4 regions of the Selenomonas sp. FOBRC9 genome follow, and region 3 is predicted to be linked to each of the others. Evidence: riboswitches for the same ligand, from Rfam matches in the RefSeq annotation. Region 3 holds a riboswitch; each other region holds the start of a gene.
What was found. Region 3 has a riboswitch for cobalamin ahead of HMPREF1147_RS08720 (TonB-dependent siderophore receptor). Riboswitches for the same ligand answer to the same signal wherever they lie in the genome.

Region 1: it holds a riboswitch for cobalamin, as region 3 does, so the genes downstream of both, HMPREF1147_RS08265 (methylmalonyl-CoA mutase family protein) here and HMPREF1147_RS08720 (TonB-dependent siderophore receptor) in region 3, are expected to answer to the same signal.
Region 2: it holds a riboswitch for cobalamin, as region 3 does, so the genes downstream of both, cobN (cobaltochelatase subunit CobN) here and HMPREF1147_RS08720 (TonB-dependent siderophore receptor) in region 3, are expected to answer to the same signal.
Region 4: it holds a riboswitch for cobalamin, as region 3 does, so the genes downstream of both, HMPREF1147_RS03830 (autotransporter outer membrane beta-barrel domain-containing protein) here and HMPREF1147_RS08720 (TonB-dependent siderophore receptor) in region 3, are expected to answer to the same signal.

Annotation. Positions count from the first base shown of each region.
Region 1 covers NZ_ALJR01000032.1:5,817-9,986, forward strand. Annotated here, with positions in the region: gene metG (methionine--tRNA ligase) at 1-20, shown strand, start outside; gene HMPREF1147_RS08255 (TatD family hydrolase) at 17-802, shown strand; gene HMPREF1147_RS08260 (G5 and 3D domain-containing protein) at 995-1,804, shown strand; cobalamin riboswitch at 1,892-2,119, shown strand; gene HMPREF1147_RS08265 (methylmalonyl-CoA mutase family protein) at 2,535-4,170, shown strand, end outside.
Region 2 covers NZ_ALJR01000003.1:124,038-128,207, forward strand. Annotated here, with positions in the region: gene cobN (cobaltochelatase subunit CobN) at 1-1,684, opposite strand, end outside; cobalamin riboswitch at 1,825-2,053, opposite strand; gene HMPREF1147_RS01095 (lysophospholipid acyltransferase family protein) at 2,133-3,008, opposite strand; gene lpxD (UDP-3-O-(3-hydroxymyristoyl)glucosamine N-acyltransferase) at 3,010-4,029, opposite strand; gene HMPREF1147_RS01105 (OmpH family outer membrane protein) at 4,044-4,170, opposite strand, start outside.
Region 3 covers NZ_ALJR01000034.1:24,645-28,814, reverse strand. Annotated here, with positions in the region: gene HMPREF1147_RS08720 (TonB-dependent siderophore receptor) at 1-1,805, opposite strand, end outside; cobalamin riboswitch at 1,971-2,150, opposite strand; gene HMPREF1147_RS08710 (DUF4153 domain-containing protein) at 2,305-3,960, opposite strand.
Region 4 covers NZ_ALJR01000015.1:102-4,271, forward strand. Annotated here, with positions in the region: partial or broken gene HMPREF1147_RS03830 (autotransporter outer membrane beta-barrel domain-containing protein) at 1-2,374, opposite strand, end outside; cobalamin riboswitch at 2,574-2,751, opposite strand; gene HMPREF1147_RS03835 (O-acetylhomoserine aminocarboxypropyltransferase/cysteine synthase family protein) at 2,938-4,170, opposite strand, start outside.

The DNA.
Region 1 (4,170 bases), on a different contig from region 3:
CGCGGATCGAAATCATATGAGCGCCGCATTCATCGACACGCATGCGCATCTCTATGATGGGAAGTTCGCGGACGATCTGTCGGAGACAATCGTCCGCGCGGCGGCGGCGGGCGTGACGCGCATCGTCAGCATGGGGGACTCCATGGAAGCGTCCGCGCAGGTCGTGGCGGATGCCGAGACACATCCCGCACTCTACGCCGCTGTCGGCATTCACCCCGAGAACGCCGCTCCGCTGACGGATGAGATGCGCGACCGTCTCCTCGCGTGGGCGCGGCATCCGAAGGTCGTCGCCATCGGCGAGATTGGTCTCGATTACTATTGGGAAAAGGATGCCGACCGTCGCCTTACCCAGCGCGAACTCTTCGCCGCGCAGCTGCATCTCGCGCGTGAGGCACAGCTCCCCGTCTGCATCCATGACCGAGAGGCACACGGCGATACGCTGCGCATTTTACAGGAGGAAGGGCAGGGACTGACGGGCGTCCTGCACTGTTACTCCGGCAGTCTCGAGATGGCGCGGGAACTCTGGAAGATGGGCTTTTACATCGGCATTGACGGCCCGCTCACCTATAAGAACGCGGCAAAGCTGCCCGACATCGTGCGCGAAGCACCGCGCGACCGCCTCCTCATCGAGACGGACAGCCCTTACCTCGCACCCGTTCCACTGCGCGGCAAGCGCAACGAGCCCGCCTACGTCGTTCATGTGGCGGCAAAGATCGCAGAAGTGCGCGGCGAGAGTATCGAGGAGGTCGCGCGTTACACGACGGAAAACGCCCTGCGGCTTTATCCGAAACTGAACAACTAAATATTGTTTTGTCTGATTTATAAGTCCTGCGTCGCTGCAAAAACGGTGGTGCGGGGCTTTTGTATTGGGAAGAAAATCCTAGGTTGTGGAGAGCAAGAACAGAAAAACGCTATCAATTCGTATCCACGTCCCATTCTTCATGAAAAATTCAGCTTAAAGTGGGAAAATGCTTTCAAACAAAGGGGGCATTCTATGCGTTTGAAATCAGTAGGGAATTTCATTCAAACTAAGAAAAACACGATGCTCTGTGCCATGCTCGGCGGCATGATGCTGCTCTCGAGTGGATTCACGATGAACGGCTTTCCGAAGAACATGCACCGCGTCAGCGTGCATGTTGACGGGCAGACCCTCACCGATATGACGGTACAGACGAAACCCAAGGATATTTTTGCCAAACTCGGCGTAAAACTCGGTGAGAAGGACACCTACGAGGTGTTTCGAAGCGAGGACCGGCGCCGCACCGAAATCGAAGTGCGCCGTGCGGTGCCTGTGACAATTTCGTTTTGGGGTGATACGCAGGAGGTCATGACGAGCAGCCGCACGGTCGGCGACGTCATGGCGGAGTACGGCTATAATATGAACGAGATCGACGCGGCACCGGGTGTGGATGCCCCTGTCACGGAACATCTTGCGATTATGCTGACGGAAAAGCCGGAGGCAGCCGAAGCCCGCCGCGCACGTGAACGCGAGGCAGAGCGTGTCAGCCGCGGCATCCCGCGCTACCGTGCGGCATATACCATGCATGCCTCGGCATACCTGCCGAGCGACGGCGGCGGCAGCGGCATCACGGCCAGCGGCATCCCGGCGCGGCGCGGTGTCGTCGCGGTCGATCCGAACGTGATCCCGCTCGGATCGCGCCTCTACATCCCGGGCTACGGCGAGGCGATCGCCGCGGATACGGGCGGCGCCATCGTCGGACAAAAAATTGATCTCTGCATGGAGAGCTACGACGAAGCAATCCAATTTGGACGGCGCAACGTCGAGGTCTACGTACTCGAATAATAAAATTTTCGCGCGACACAAAAATCGCGCGATTTTTTATTGACAAGAGCGTTCATCAGTGCTACTATACTATCGTACGATAAAAACTTCATATGGATTGGATCAGGTGTAGGGAGATGCGTCGCATATATGCGGACATCAACCGAACTTAATAGGGAATCCGGTATAAGCCGGAGCGGTCACGCCACTGTAACAGCGAGTGAACCTGCAAGGTAGATGGGACACATCTACAGTCACTGGGGATAACATCCTTGGGAAGGCGCAGGCGAGCGATGAACTGAAGCCAGGAGAACTGCCTGATTGACAATCACCGTTTGACCTACGAGTGATGGGGATGGGGATTACGAATCGTTCGCTTCAAAACGAAAATCCGGCGCAGCCAAGAGATCGGATTAGATGAGAACTGAGTGACGATATCGGAAGCCCGTCCTGCACAACGTGTGGGGCGGGCTTTTCGCTTGCCATACGGTGCGTGAGCATGTCCCGAGGAGATCGGTGTGCATGGGAAGATGAGCTTCCGTGCATAGCGATTTCCCCGGGATGAAGGGGCGGTATACACCCCTTGGGGAAACATTGCTCATCTTTTCAGTTCTCATTTATCTCCGTTATGGAGGTCACTCCGAGGGTGGAAGCTCGGGGTGTTTTTTTTATAAAAAAACTGCCTCACCGCAGTTTTTTAAGAGAAGTTTGAGTTCATCAGCTTCCCTTATCATACAAAGGAGGACGTACTATGCCGGAAGAAAAAGAGCGCTCAAGCGACGAAGAACTTCAGCAGCTTCTGAAGAAATCGGCTGAGGTCGAGGATTTCCCCGACGTTCCGCTCGATGAATTCACTCCGCCGACCGACGAGGAGTGGAAAGCTGCGTGCGAAGCTCTGCTCAAGGGAGCTCCGTTCGAAAAGGTGATGTTCACGAAAACCTACGAGGGCATCACATTCGAGCCTATGTACACGAAGAAGCACACGGAGGAAATCCTGCCCAAGAGCGTTATGCCGGGGATGGGCGACTTCCTGCGCGGTGTGGATGCGGCGGGCTACATCGGAAAGCCCTGGGGCATTGCCCAGGCGTGCGACGAGACCCTGCCCAAGGAGAACAACGAGCTGCTCCGCCATGAGAATGACAAGGGCTCGACCATCTACCACATCGTCCTCGACAGTGCGTCACGCAAAGGCGTCGACGCGCGCGAGGCGGAACATGTCGGTGACCTCGGCACGAGTGTGACGACAGTCGACGATATGCACACGCTGCTCGAGGGACTCGATCTCGGCAAATTCCCGCTCTATGTCTACGCGGGCGCAGCGGCTCTGCCGATTCTCTCGCTCGTCGCGGCGGCACGCCGTGCGGCAGGGGAGGATATGTCGGGCGTGCGCGGCGTCATCGGCGCCGACCCCATCGGCGAGCTCGCCGCACGCGGCAAGATCGGCGCGTCGCTCAGCGCACAGTATGATGCAATGGCGGCGGCGGCAAAATGGGCGGTGAAGAACGCGCCGCATGTCAAAACCGTATTTGTACGCAGCGATGTTTACAGCAACGGCGGTGCGAACGACGTGCAGGAGATTGCCTCCTCGCTCGCAACGGCGACGGCGTATCTGCGTGCGCTCTGTGAGCGCGGGCTCACGGTTGACGACGCGGCGTCGCAGATCATGTTCGGGTTCTCCATGGGCGCGAACTTCTTCCTCCAGATTGCGAAACTGCGCGCGGTGCGTCCGATTTGGGCGCAGATCGTCAAGGCGTTCGGCGGGAACGCGGAATCGCAGAAGATGCGCATTCACGCGCGCCCCGCGCTCTTCTTCAAGACCGTTTACGACCCGTACGTCAACATGCTCCGCAATACGACGGAGATCTTTTCGGGCGTTGTCGGCGGCATCGATTCCTTCGAGAGCGCACCGTTTGACGAACCGATCCGTAAGGGCGACGAATTCTCCCGGCGCATTGCGCGCAACATCCAGATCATGCTCCAAGAGGAGTTCGGGATGCTCCAGCCGATCGATCCCGCAGGCGGATCGTGGGCGGTCGAGTCGCTGACGCGGCAGATGAAAGAACGCATCTGGGCGGAGTTCCAGACCATCGAGGGCAAAGGCGGGATCGTCGAGGCCTTAAAGAGCGGCTATGTGCAGGAAGAGATCGCGAAGATCCTTGCCGACCGCTTCAAGAAGGCGGATGTGCGCAAGGATCGCATCGTCGGCAACAACATGTATCCGAACATGACGGAGACCCTGCTCGACCGCCGCGAAGAGGATACGGTGGCGCTGAAACAGCAGCGTGCCGCCGATATCGACGCATATCTCGCCGACATTGATGTGAAGCACTGCAAAGACGCGCTGACAGCGCTCAGGAGCGCGCCTACCGTCGAGAACGGCGTCGAGG
Region 2 (4,170 bases), on a different contig from region 3:
TCATCCAGTAGGGATAGATGTCGGGCAGGTCGCCGATGGAGATGTCGGGGTAGCACGAGGGCGAGAGTCCCGCGTTCTTGCCCGGGAGCCATTCAAGCGAGCCGTGCGTCCCGACGTGTACAACGGCGTCCACACGGCGTACCGTGCGCAGCCAGTGATAGAACGCAAGATAGTGATGCGTCGGCGCGGCGTCGGGCGAGTGGAGGAGTTTCCCCGGATCTTCGCCGAATCCGCGCGGCGGCTGTATCGTGATGAGGATATTTCCCTTTTCGATGCCGGGCAGGATAAAGGCATCGTCCGCGACGAGCACATCGCCCGGCGGTTCGCCCCAGTCGACGCACATGCGCTCCCGAACGCGTGCGGAGAGCGTTTCAAAGTAATCGCGGTAATCCGCCGACGGGAGACGCCCGCAGGCATTTTGAATCTGCGCGTCGGTCAGATAGCGGCGGTCGTTCGTCGCCTGCGCCGTGATCTCGTCCATGAGCGCCTGCGCCGTCTCGGGGATGTTCTCGACACGATAGCCCGCCTCCTTCATCGCGCGTAGGAGACGCACGACGCTCTCGGGCGAGTCCAGTCCCGCCGCGCTGCCGATGCTCGCGTTCGTCGGCGGGTAGTTGTGGAAAATGACCGCTATCTTCTTCTCGGCATTCTCTTTGCGCCGCAATACGGCATAGCGATGCGCCCGCCGCGCGAGGAGCTCCATGCGCTCGGGGAGCGCGACATAGACGGACAGCCCGTCCTCCATGCGCTGTTTCGCCGCGATCGGCACGGCGTGGATAGCGCCGTCGAACTCCGGCAGGCTCACGCTGATGGAGACCTCCATCGCGTTCATCCCGATGAGGGAGTCCTCCCACTCCACGCGCTCGGCGAGTATCGTATACGCCTGCAGCCACGGCACACCGAGCCGTACGAGTTCTTCGATCGGCGTCCCCGCCGCGTGCAGGGAAAATTTCAAACAGCTCACGACCACGTCGACCGCCGGCTCCCCGTCACGGTAAAAGTAACGGTGCAGCGTCTCCGCAAACGGCGGCGAACCGAGCTCTGCGTTCGCAAGCGTATTCGTAAATACAGGGATGACGTTCAGCCCCGCCGCTTCAAAAGCGCGCACGAGCGCCGTGTGATAGGTGAAATCGCCCATGATCCACTCGGAGCGGTAGAATACGATGCCCGCCGTCGGACGTGCGGGGTCGACATGCGCCGCGCAGTACGCCGCGATGTCCGCACAGTCCCCGTCATAATCGGGATGCCATACGCCGTGCCATGGCTGTTCCTGCGGCGCGGGCACATCTCCCTCATAGCCGCCGAACCGAGCCGCGAGATAGAGCATCGCGCCGCGCACATTCTCCTCTCCGTCGAACCGGAAATAGCGGCGCAGTTCCATGAGATCGTCGTCCGTCATCCCATGCGAAATACGCTCCGCTCCGCTGTTTTCGACAAGGAACGCATGGCATTTTTGCGCGCGCAGGAGATAGGCGGAGGCATGCCGGAGGAAGGGGCGGTCAAGCCCCGTTCCCATCCATAGGAAGAGCACGGCGTCCGCCGCCGCCGAGACACGCATATGCGCGGGCGACCAGTCGTCCTCCCCCTGCACATAGTACGCCGCACAGGAGATGCCCTCCGGCAGCGCAAGCCGCCCCGCCATATAATAATCTCGCGATACATTCGTATAAAAGGCGATATGCATAACGCCGATAACTCCTTGTTATAATGCTCCGAACAATAAAAAAATCCACCCTTTGGTGGATTCTACGCGCCGACCTGCGGCACGAATGCGGTCAATGCTCTGCCGGCGCTGCAAATCCCCTCCCCATCGCTCGTGGGTCAAACGGTGACTGTCGGTAGGGCAGTTCTCCCGGCTCAGGTTCACAGCGCCTTTGCACCTTCCCAAAGCAACAGCTTCAGTGGTTCAATCGAAAGTCGCGCATTTTCTCCTTTCGGCAAAAACATCGCGCTTTTCTGCAAATTTGCTCCCCAATACGGTGGCGTGACCGCGCCGGAAATGCCCCGGCTTCTCTATTAAATCCTTGCGGATACCCAACCCGTACAGTACGGGCGGCATGTCTCGGAAAAGCACGCCGCCCTCTGCATATTCTATATTATTCGCGCTTATTATAACATTGATTTCATTCTTGTCAAGTGCTGCGCTCACGAATAGATTTCCATCGATCGTGCAGCCAAAACCATTCCTCCGGGTATTTCCGCACCCATGCCTCGATACGATCGTTGATGTACTGCGTCGTTTGGCGGATATCCGCTTCCTTATCCTCGGTCTTGGGCGCGCGGATCGCGGGCTCGACGAGGAGCACATGCCGACCGTTCGGTTCCCGATGCATGAACACGGGGAAGATCGGAACGCTCCGGAACCGTCCGATGGACGCTGCGCCCGTGAACGCGTTCGTCTCCTGTCCGAAAAAATTGATGATGATGCCGTCACGCAGGCTCGGATCCTGATCGCTGATGAGCCCGATGATCCAGCCCTCCGCAAGCATACGGAACATCTCACGCACACTGCTGCTGTAGGTAATGTGCATCCCGACGAGTGTGCGGTACTCATTGATGAAGCGATCCATACCCGCCGAGGACTGCTTCTTCGCAACGCCGACGAGCGGATAGCCGGCGCAGGCGAACGCACCGCCCATGAGCTCCCAGTTCCCGCTGTGTGAGGTTGCAAAGATCGCGCCCTTGCCCTCCGCCATGACGGCGTTCAGCTCGTCCACCGCGCCGACGATCGTCACATAGTCCGACATGTGCTCCTTCATCACCGGGAAACGCAGCACTTCCATGAGCATCGTGCCAAATCGCAGGCTGCTCGCACGCGCGATGCGATCCGCCTCCGCCGCGTCCGTATGCAGGCAGCGCATGATCTGTTCGCGCGCGAGCCGCTTGCGTTTTGCAGGGACGAAGATCCATGCGATTTTTGCGAGCGCCTCGCCGAGCAGCATCGCCGCGGTATGGGGCAGCAGACAGATGAGACGGCTGAGGAGTTTTACCGCATAGTAGGAAAGCATCTCAGGCGTCCCCGGAGAGCTTCTTTTCGAGCGCCTTCAGCTTTTTCGCCATTTCCGGCAAACGGCGGATCGCCGCCTGTACGCGCAGCCACTCCGCGTGGGACTGCACGGGGAAGCCCGCACCGAACGTTCCCTCCGGCATGTCGCCGATGATGCCCGAGCGCGCGGCATAGACCGAATTCGCGCCGATGTTGATGTGTCCGACCGTGCCGACCTGCCCGCCGAACGTGACGTTGTGCCCAACCTTCGTCGAGCCGGAGATGCCTGTCTGCGCGACGATAAGGCAGTTCGCCCCGATATTGCAGTTGTGCCCGATGTGGACGAGGTTGTCGATCTTCGTCCCCTTGCCGATGACAGTTGCGCCGAGTGTCGCACGGTCGATGCCGACATGGGCACCGATCTCAACGTCGTCCTCGATGACGACGCCGCCGACCTGCGGCACCTTTGTATGTACGCCCCGCTCCGTCGTAAAGCCGAAGCCATCCGCGCCGATGACCGCACAGCTGTGAATCGTGCAGCGCGCCCCGACGCGGCAGTGCTCGCGCACAACGGCGTTCGGGTAGAGCGTCGTCCCGTCGCCGATCTCGCTGTACTGCCCGACGTAGGTATGCGGATAGAGCGTCACGCCTGCGCCGATCACAGCGTTGTCGTCCACATAGGCAAAGGGCAGGACGGTCGCGCCCGCGCCGATGCGGACGCCTGCGCCGATGTAGGCCTCGTCGCTCACACCGACCGGGTGGTCGATCGCAGGGGTAAAGATCGCGAGCAGCTTTGCAAACGCAGCCTTGGGATCGTCCACATAGATCACCGCACACGAAAAGCCCTCCGTGCCGCCGGGCAGAAGGAGGGCACCCACGCGCCCTTCGCAGGCGCGTGCCTCATCAATATGCGGGGGCACGGCAAAGGCGAGATCGTTCACGCCCGCCTCATCGAGAGCGGCAAGGCTTTTTATGATGCGTCCGGTGTCGCCGCCCGCTCTGCCGCCAACCAGTACAGCAATCTCACTGACTGTCTTTTCCATGCATGATTCCCCTTTTATTGAAGTTTTTGAATGACTTCATCGGTCAGATCTGTGCCGCCGGAGATGACGGTCGGGTACTTCTTTGAGCTGTCCATCACGACGTCGAGTTTCTTATCTTTCACGATCTCTTGGATCGCAACG
Region 3 (4,170 bases):
TTGCTGTAGGAAACGCCGCCGACGAGATCCCAGCGGTCGGCAATACTGCCCGTGAACGCCCACTCCGCGCCCTTGTTCTCGCGCTCTCCATTGTTTTCAAGATAAACGCCGTCGGATTTCTGTACATCAATGGAGTTTGCCTGACGAATTTGAAACAGGCTGAGCGTATGGAGGAAATTCCCGCTCTTCACCTTCACGCCGATCTCATTCTGCTTCGTCTTCGCGGGATCAAGCGTTTCCCCCTTATTCTTATACGAGGTTCCGACGGTCGATCCGGCGTTAAAGCTCTCCGAGTGTGCCGCGTATGCCATCACGTCCGGCGTGAACTTCCAGCTGACCGCGACGGTCGGCGAAATCGCATCCGATTTCACCGTGCTCTTGCCCGCGTTGCTGACCTTGACGCTGTGTCCATGGAATCCTATCGTCAGCTGCAGCTTCTCGTCGAACGCCTTCATCGTGTCGACCACATGCCACCCGGTCATCGTCAGCTTATTGTTATGCGGGATCGTCCCATGGAGCAGATCGGGCTGATCCCATGTATTGTCACGGTAGATGTTACCCGTCCCGCGCCAGAACACATTCCCCGCGCCGCCGCTGCGCCGCCAGTTGCGGTCGACGCCGACGAGATAATCGTGCCGCACGCTGCCCGTCTTAAAGTCTCCGCGCAGACCGACGCCCACGTAGGTGCGCGTGAAGTACAGCGGATAATTCTCCATGGCGATATTGAAATCGCCGTTATTGTTAATCACTGTCGGCGAGCCGTCGACATAGCCATACCAATTCTCCAAATGATAGCCTGCGTTCAGGAACGCCGTGAGATGCTCGCTCAGCTTCTGATCATGGTTGAGCGCGAGAATAAAATTATCGTATTCGTTGTACGACCACTCAGGCTTATAGCTGCGCGAGAGCTTCGGCGCGGGAATCAGATGCGTCACTTTGCCGCTGCCGAACTCAAACCCGATGCGCATCGGTCCCGCATTGTGCTTCGTATGGTTATAGCCGAGCAGCAGATTCGTATGTGAATGCGTCGTATGCTGGTCGAGATTGACGAAGATATTCTGACGCAAGAGTCTTTCATGCTTGACCGCCGTCTCGCCGGCGACATTGGTCGCCGTGACACGCACGCCCCAGCGCTTGTCGCGACCGAACCGATTGCCCACATCGACCGCCTCTTCCACGGATTTCCCACCGAGATAGGAAAGACGTGCCTCCAGCGCCTCACGCTCCGCTTTCTTCGAGGTGAAATTGACTGTGCCGCCGACCGCTTCATTGACGATCGTACCGCTGACACCGATATTCGGGCCCGAGATGACGCTCACGCTGTCCACCCAGTAGTAAGGAATATTGTACTGTGCGAGCAGCCCCGGAATGCCGTTGACGTACAACGCATGTCCGCTGAGTCGGAACCCGCGGACGGCAATGTCCTGATAGAGATGACTGGTCATCACGCGCACCGACGGATTGAGCGTAAGCGTTCCATTGACGCCGTCCGAAGGCGAACTAAAGGTTTGAATCGCCTTTTGGCTCATGCTCGAGACCGTAAACGGCGCATCCATCACATCCTGATTACCGAGCAAGCCGACCGACGGTTTGCTCTCTAGGAATCCGCCGGGCAGTGTCGTGTTCGAGGTTTCCTGCACCCGCTCCCCTTCGACATCGACAGGATCGAGTTCATAGGTATCGACGGCATCCGTCCCCCCCCCGTGGATATCCTGCTTCTCTGCAGCAGATACACCGCTCATCCACACCGCATTCGTACCGATCGCCGCGATGGCGACGGCAAGTGCCAGCTGTCGTTTCGTCATGATGATATTTTCCTCCTCCAAAGTTCCCCTGAGCGCCCCCCGCGCCCTCTTCCCTATGCATTGCTTTCCTCCATCGTACGCACTAAAAAAACACTGCCGTTCTGTCCATCGCAGAATGCAGTGGCAGCGCCACCCTGTCGTGCATCCGCACACAAAGGGCACCGCTCCCGGCGTACGAGATTCGGTAGGTCTTCCGGCTCTGCGTCATCGTCCGCCCCGTCTTCCCGCTCGCGCAGTGACATGGTGGGGCATCCTCGGCATTACGGCGGCGGGACCGCATCGGTTTCACACCGATTTCCCTGTTACCTCCTTTTCACAAGGAGCACCGAACCTGCTTATGAAGTTAAAAATGAATAAATACTTATTGAAGTATAACGAATACTAATCCTATTGTCAACCACGAAAACCGCGGACTCCACAACGACCGGGGCATCCTCCCTGCTGATCGGGAATGACCGCATCTGCATCACACAGAAGCACAGGCATTCCGGAAGACGTTCTACCTCTTCAAAAGCACGCCCTGCATATTCACCGCCGCCCCCTCTTCTCCTGCGCCGCGCGCCATGATCCGCAGTTCGCTCAGGCAAAGGCGGCTCCGGTCATCCAAATCGATCTGCATCTCACGTGTGAATCTGTTTACACCGTTTCCCGCACGATGTTCGCGCGCATACGCCAACGCCTCCGCGACGTACGCCGAAACATCGCAGTGCTCCTCTGCGCCCGCCCCCTTTTCCACAACGAGCACGCCGTCCCTGACAGGCGTATCCGAAAACACATAGGCTTCCTGCCATCCGGCCACCGGAACGAAGGCAGGATCGGGCGGGGTGAAAAGGAACCAATCGACAGTGTCTTCTCCCTCATAGCTGCGGCGCAATTCCGCGAGCGTATCGTTCATGCCCGGCGTCTCGAGGAACGCCGTCTGACCTCGCTCCGTCAGGTACTCCGAGGCGCTCAGCAATTTTTCCTGCGCCTCCGGCGAAAGAGCAGGGTTCCCCACGACAGTGCCGTCCCTTATCATATCGTTTTCCTCAAGAACGCTCCAAAGGCGTGCCTCCTGCGTACGCAGCGGGATGTCGAGGATGCTCAGCGGCGTCAGCGCGGACACGGCGATCATGACCGCCAGGACAAGGAACGCCGGGCGCGGAGAACTGCGCCGGAACGCACATATGAGCAGGAAAATACCGAACGCCGTGCAGAGGATGGATGCGTAACGAGGAGCGGTAAGCCCATACGGCGCGATCCGCTGGCATACGGCCACGGCCTGCACTGCAAGAATCGGCAGAAAGACCGGCAGCCCGCGGTGCAGAAAGGACTTCAAAAAGGGGTGCCGTTCATCCCCCGCAAAACAGACAAAAAACACGGCAAAGGCAAGGAGCGCCAGTGAGGCAAACCAATTCATCATGCCGACGGGAATCTCCCACAGGAAGATGATCTTCGCCACGTAGAGATAGAGAATAACGAGCAGGATGAGACAGGCAGGCCAAAGGATGCGCGCGAGCAGCACGCGGAAAAGTGCGGGCATCTCCGCTCTTTGCCCGTACACGGGCAGACCTGCAAGGGCGACCTGTCCCCCTGCAAAAATATAAGAGACCTCCGCAATCAAGAAATACAGCAGCGTCAGCAAGTTCGGCGGCACTGAAACGATCAGCGAATCAAATGCCATGAGGCAGATATTCAGCGATGCGGTCAAGAGTGTGCCGACAACGGCAGCCTTGCACAGAGAAAATATGACAAGCGGAGCGGAGCGCCCCTCCTCTTCGCCCTCCAGACAATAAAGTCCAAAAGCCGCAAAGGAGAGCGCAGCGCCGAGGGTTTGGAGCAGGATGTACGGCACCGTCCAGCTGTGCCCCCGCACAAGAATGAAGACTGCGGCACATACGGCGGCTGTAAGGATCGCCTCCACACGTCGGTGTTCCTTGCCGCGTCTCTCAAAAAAGAGGTGCAGCGAGACGGCAAAAATACAGCCGACTGCAGCGGCCGCCGCCGCGGAACCGGCCTCTTCCAAATACCAAGCCTCCGCCTCGTATATTTCGCGATAGGTAAATGCTCCAAGACATAGGAGCAGCACGACATCCGCCGCCACCGCGGTGCGGAACCGCCGCGCGCCCGTACGCACGGTTTGGCACAGATTTTTCCACAGCTTCTCGATCCTCATCTTGCACCTCCTCTTGTATATATTCTTCTGCACGCGCAGTCTTTCCTTCCGCGGGCGTCCTTTTTTAACAATAGGATCTCACACCATATAAAAATTTTTTCGCTTCATTTCGAAAGTTTTCATTACATATATTATATTATAGTAGATAAATGATTTTTATCACGCCTTAGCAGGGAGTTCAATGTTGCTCGGGCTTCCGGCATTTTTCCA
Region 4 (4,170 bases), on a different contig from region 3:
CATGATAGAGCGAGAGCTTTGCGAACACCGTACTGCGTGCCGTCTCCTGCCCGACGCCGATGCCGATGCGGCCGATGAGACTGTTCATCGCGCCCTGCCGGATACTGAGGGCGTTCGCCGCGCCGTTGAGGTTTGCCTTATAGTCGACACCGTTCAGATGGGTGTAGATCAGCTCGGCCTGCGGCTCGATAAAGCCGCCGCCCTTGTACTTGATGCGTTTTCCATACTCCGCAGAGAGCGTTTCCGCCCATGTATGGCAGTCGCCGCGCACGATGTCTCCGCTCGTATTATAAACGCTGTATTCCGTGCCGAGTCTGCCGACCTTTGCGATGAGATCAACATAGTCGCCGCTTTTTCCCGTCCATGTGCCGTAGATGCCGAGGTTTCCCTCTTTGCTCTTACCGCTGCCGTTTGCAAATCCTGCGCTGCCCTTCATATAGCTTGCCGCAAGACCGACGCGCCACTGCGGAGATACCTGCCGGTCATGACCGACCTGTACCGTATGATAGTTCATATGGAAGTTCGTATTGTCCTTATCGCTGCTAGTCTTGCCGCGGTAAAAACGTACCCATGTCCCCGTCTGCTCCGGCGATAGGCGCAGATCACCCATGCGCTTCATGAGGTCGTTGGCTTCCGCACGGAATGCCATTGCAGACGCTGCCATCGCGGATTTTGCGCTGCTCATGATGAGTGTTTCTTTTGGTCCGTAAGTGATGCGGTTTTCATCCGGAACCGCTGCGCCGAGCATCGCCTGTCCCGTTGCGTCGTCATAGGACAACATGCGCCGCGCCCATGGCGTAATCGCGCCTTCGGCAATCTCCGCCTTGCCCGTGATGTTCTTCTCGCCGCTCTTATATCCTTCGTAGTAGAATTTATGTGCGAGCGATTCGAGCGCTTCTTTATATTTCGATGTGTCGAGCCCGTTGCCGGAGGTGCGCAGGGTGACACCGCTGCCTGCGGCGGCATTTTTAACGACAAAATCCCCGCCGACAAGCGTCGTGGCATCCGGCGCCGTGCGGTCATAGCAGACATTGGTAAATCCATCATAGTGGTTGATCGTGATGGAGCGTGCATCCTTTTGGAAGATCCTGCCCGCATGGTCGGCATCCACACCGCCATGGAGCGAGCGCAGCTTACTGCCGCTGAACCCCGCACGCGTGGGAATCATCGCGCCCCACTCTTCGTTCACCCATTTCGCACCGTTTTGCAGATACAGGTTAAGCCCCGTCGCTTCACGAATTGCCTTCTTGTCCGGCTCGTTTTTCCCTTGCTCTTTGTAATTATCCAGCACAATGCCCGTAAATATGGAGTCGGCGGTCGTCAGTCCCACATTGATCCGCGTCGGCGTATTGCCGAATGTAGTAGCCGTTCCCTCTCTGTCAATGAGCCCAATGTTGCCGTAGATCTCCGTCTTGCGGCTGCCTGCGCCGACGACGTTGCCGTCCTTGTCGAGCTTTACATTCATATTGACAGTTGCTTCCTCGGCATTGATCGCAAAATGGGGAAGATTATGCTCCTTATTGATTTTGATTCTGCCGCCGCCGCCAATCGTTACCGTGGAACGCGTTCCCGCACGGACGCCACTGCCGTCGGATTCGACGTCAACGTCACCCGTCACCGTGATATTGCCGCCCTGTGTATCTCCATCATAATTGAGCATCGCGGAAATACCGCTGACATAGTAGTGGGAGAGGAAGTTCTCGCCATGGCTGCCGAGACTCTGCTGTGTCGGCACCTTGACGCGAATTTTCGCATTTCCGTCAATGTAAACATGACCATGGTTCAGTGTGCCGATGCCGCAGGTCACAGCGGGATCACGGTCGCCGGAGCCGTCCGGCGCTTTCAAAAAATTGCTCGAGATATTAACGTCCACATCGCCGTTCACGCGCACAGTTTTCGCGTCGGAAGAGCCGGAGATGATCCCGTAGGAATCGTCCGCATTTGTATGTGAGGTACGGTCAACATTGACAATGACTTTCTTCGCCGTAATCGTGACGTCATGAAGTCCGTTATAGTAATTGGGATCCGCCTTATAGCCGCGCCCCTTATAACTCTGAATGCCAAGGTTCTCCTTTGAATTGAGCGTAAGCGTCACGCCGGGTGCATTGACATTGACATCTGCGCTATTTCCTGTGATGGATTTCGTATTTATCGTGCTGTCTTTTGTAAATGTGTAGCTCTTTGTTGCGCCATCCCAGACGTTGAATTTTGCAAAATCACTTGAAAATTTATATGCGGGTTTCCCGTCAATTTGTCCCTTAGTGAACGTAGTTCCTGTCTGCTCCTCCGCCGACGCCGTTCCGCACGCACTAACCCCCATCAGCGCCATAAGTACCAGTACCGCAAGTCTCCGATCTCTTTTTTCAAATTTCACGTTTTTTCTTCCTCCCGAACAATCAATACTATGTGAAAAAATGCACATGTGTTCTTGTTAATATTCCGCGTTTTCCTCCTCTCCGAACGTATCCCCGGCGAGCGGTACAAAAAAAGCCTCTGCCAAAAGAGGCAGAAGCATATGAATGGAACGGCAATACAGCCGTATATGAATCTCCTCCCTGTCGCTCGCAGGTGGTAACGGTGACTTCTGAACAGGCAGGTCTTCTGACTCCAAATCATCGCGCGGCTGCGTCTTCCCGGGGGATTGCCCAGTGACCATATGCAGCTGCGCTCCTTGATACAGCGGCGGGACCGTGTCGGATTTGCACCGACTTCCCTATGAATCCTTACGGAACCTGTTCGTCTGTGTAGTTTTGTGAATTTCAGGCGACATTATATCATCATTTTACAATAGAATCAATATATGGGACAATATTTTATTGAAAAAATCATGAATATCATTCACAACCTCAATTTATCATAAGTATAAAAATTCCCCCTACATTAAATGCAGGGGGATTAAATATTTACTTCACATAATTCAGTGGCGAACCGAATGCCTCACACAGCGTCGAGCGCCGCGCTGACGTCGGCGAGGAGGTCGTCGATGTGCTCGATGCCGACGGAGAGCCGCACGGTGCCGGCGTTGATGCCGGATGCCGCGAGCTCCTCCGCGCTCATCTGCGAGTGCGTCGTGGTCGCGGGGTGGATGACGAGCGACTTCACATCCGCGACGTTCGCGAGGATGGAGAACAGCTCGAGTTTATCGATGAAGCGGTACGCCTCCTCTTGTCCCCCCTTGATGTCAAAGGTAAAGATGGAGATGCCGCCGTGCGGGAAGTACCGCTCGTAGAGGGCATGATCCGGATGCGAGGGCAGCGCAGGGTGGTTGACCTTCGTGACCTTCGGGTGTTTGCTGAGGAAGTCGACGAGTTTCAGCGCGTTCTGCGTGTGCCGCTCCACGCGCAGGGAGAGCGTCTCGAGCCCGTGGATGAAGTGGAACGCGTGGGTCGGCGAGATGGTTGCGCCCGTGTCGCGCAGGAGCAGCGCGCGGATGTAGACGATGAAGGCGACCGCGCCGAGGGCATCGGCAAAGCTGAGACCGTGATAGCTCGCGTTCGGCTCGGTGATATGAGGGAACCGCCCCGATGCCTTCCAGTCGAACTTACCGCTGTCGACGATGACGCCGCCGAGCGCCGCGCCGTGTCCGCCGATGAACTTTGTCGCCGAATGCACAACGATATCCGCGCCGTGCTCGATGGGGCGCAGGAGGTACGGCGTCGCGAACGTGTTGTCGATGACGACGGGGATGCCGTTTTTGTGCGCGATCTCGGCGATCGCCTCGATGTCGACGAGATCGGCGTTCGGATTGCCGACGGTCTCGATGTAGACGCATTTCGTATTCGGACGGATCGCCGCCTCATACGCCGCCGCGCCGCCTTTCGGATCGACAAAGGTGACGTCGATGCCCCACTCCTTGACCGTGTGCTTCAGGAGGTTGAACGAGCCGCCGTAGATGGTCTGCTGGGAGACGATATGGTCTCCCGCGTGAGCGAGCCCCTGGATCGTCGCCGTGACCGCCGCCGCCCCCGAGGCAAAGGCGAGCGCCGCCGCACCGCCCTCAAGCGCCGCGATGCGTTTCTCAAAGATATCCTGCGTGGGGTTCATGAGGCGCCCGTAGATGTTGCCGGGGTCGCGCAGGGCAAACCGATCCGCCGCGTGCTGCGCATTGCGGAACACATAGGAGGTCGTCTGATAGATGGGGACGGCGCGCGCGTCCGTCGCTGGATCGGG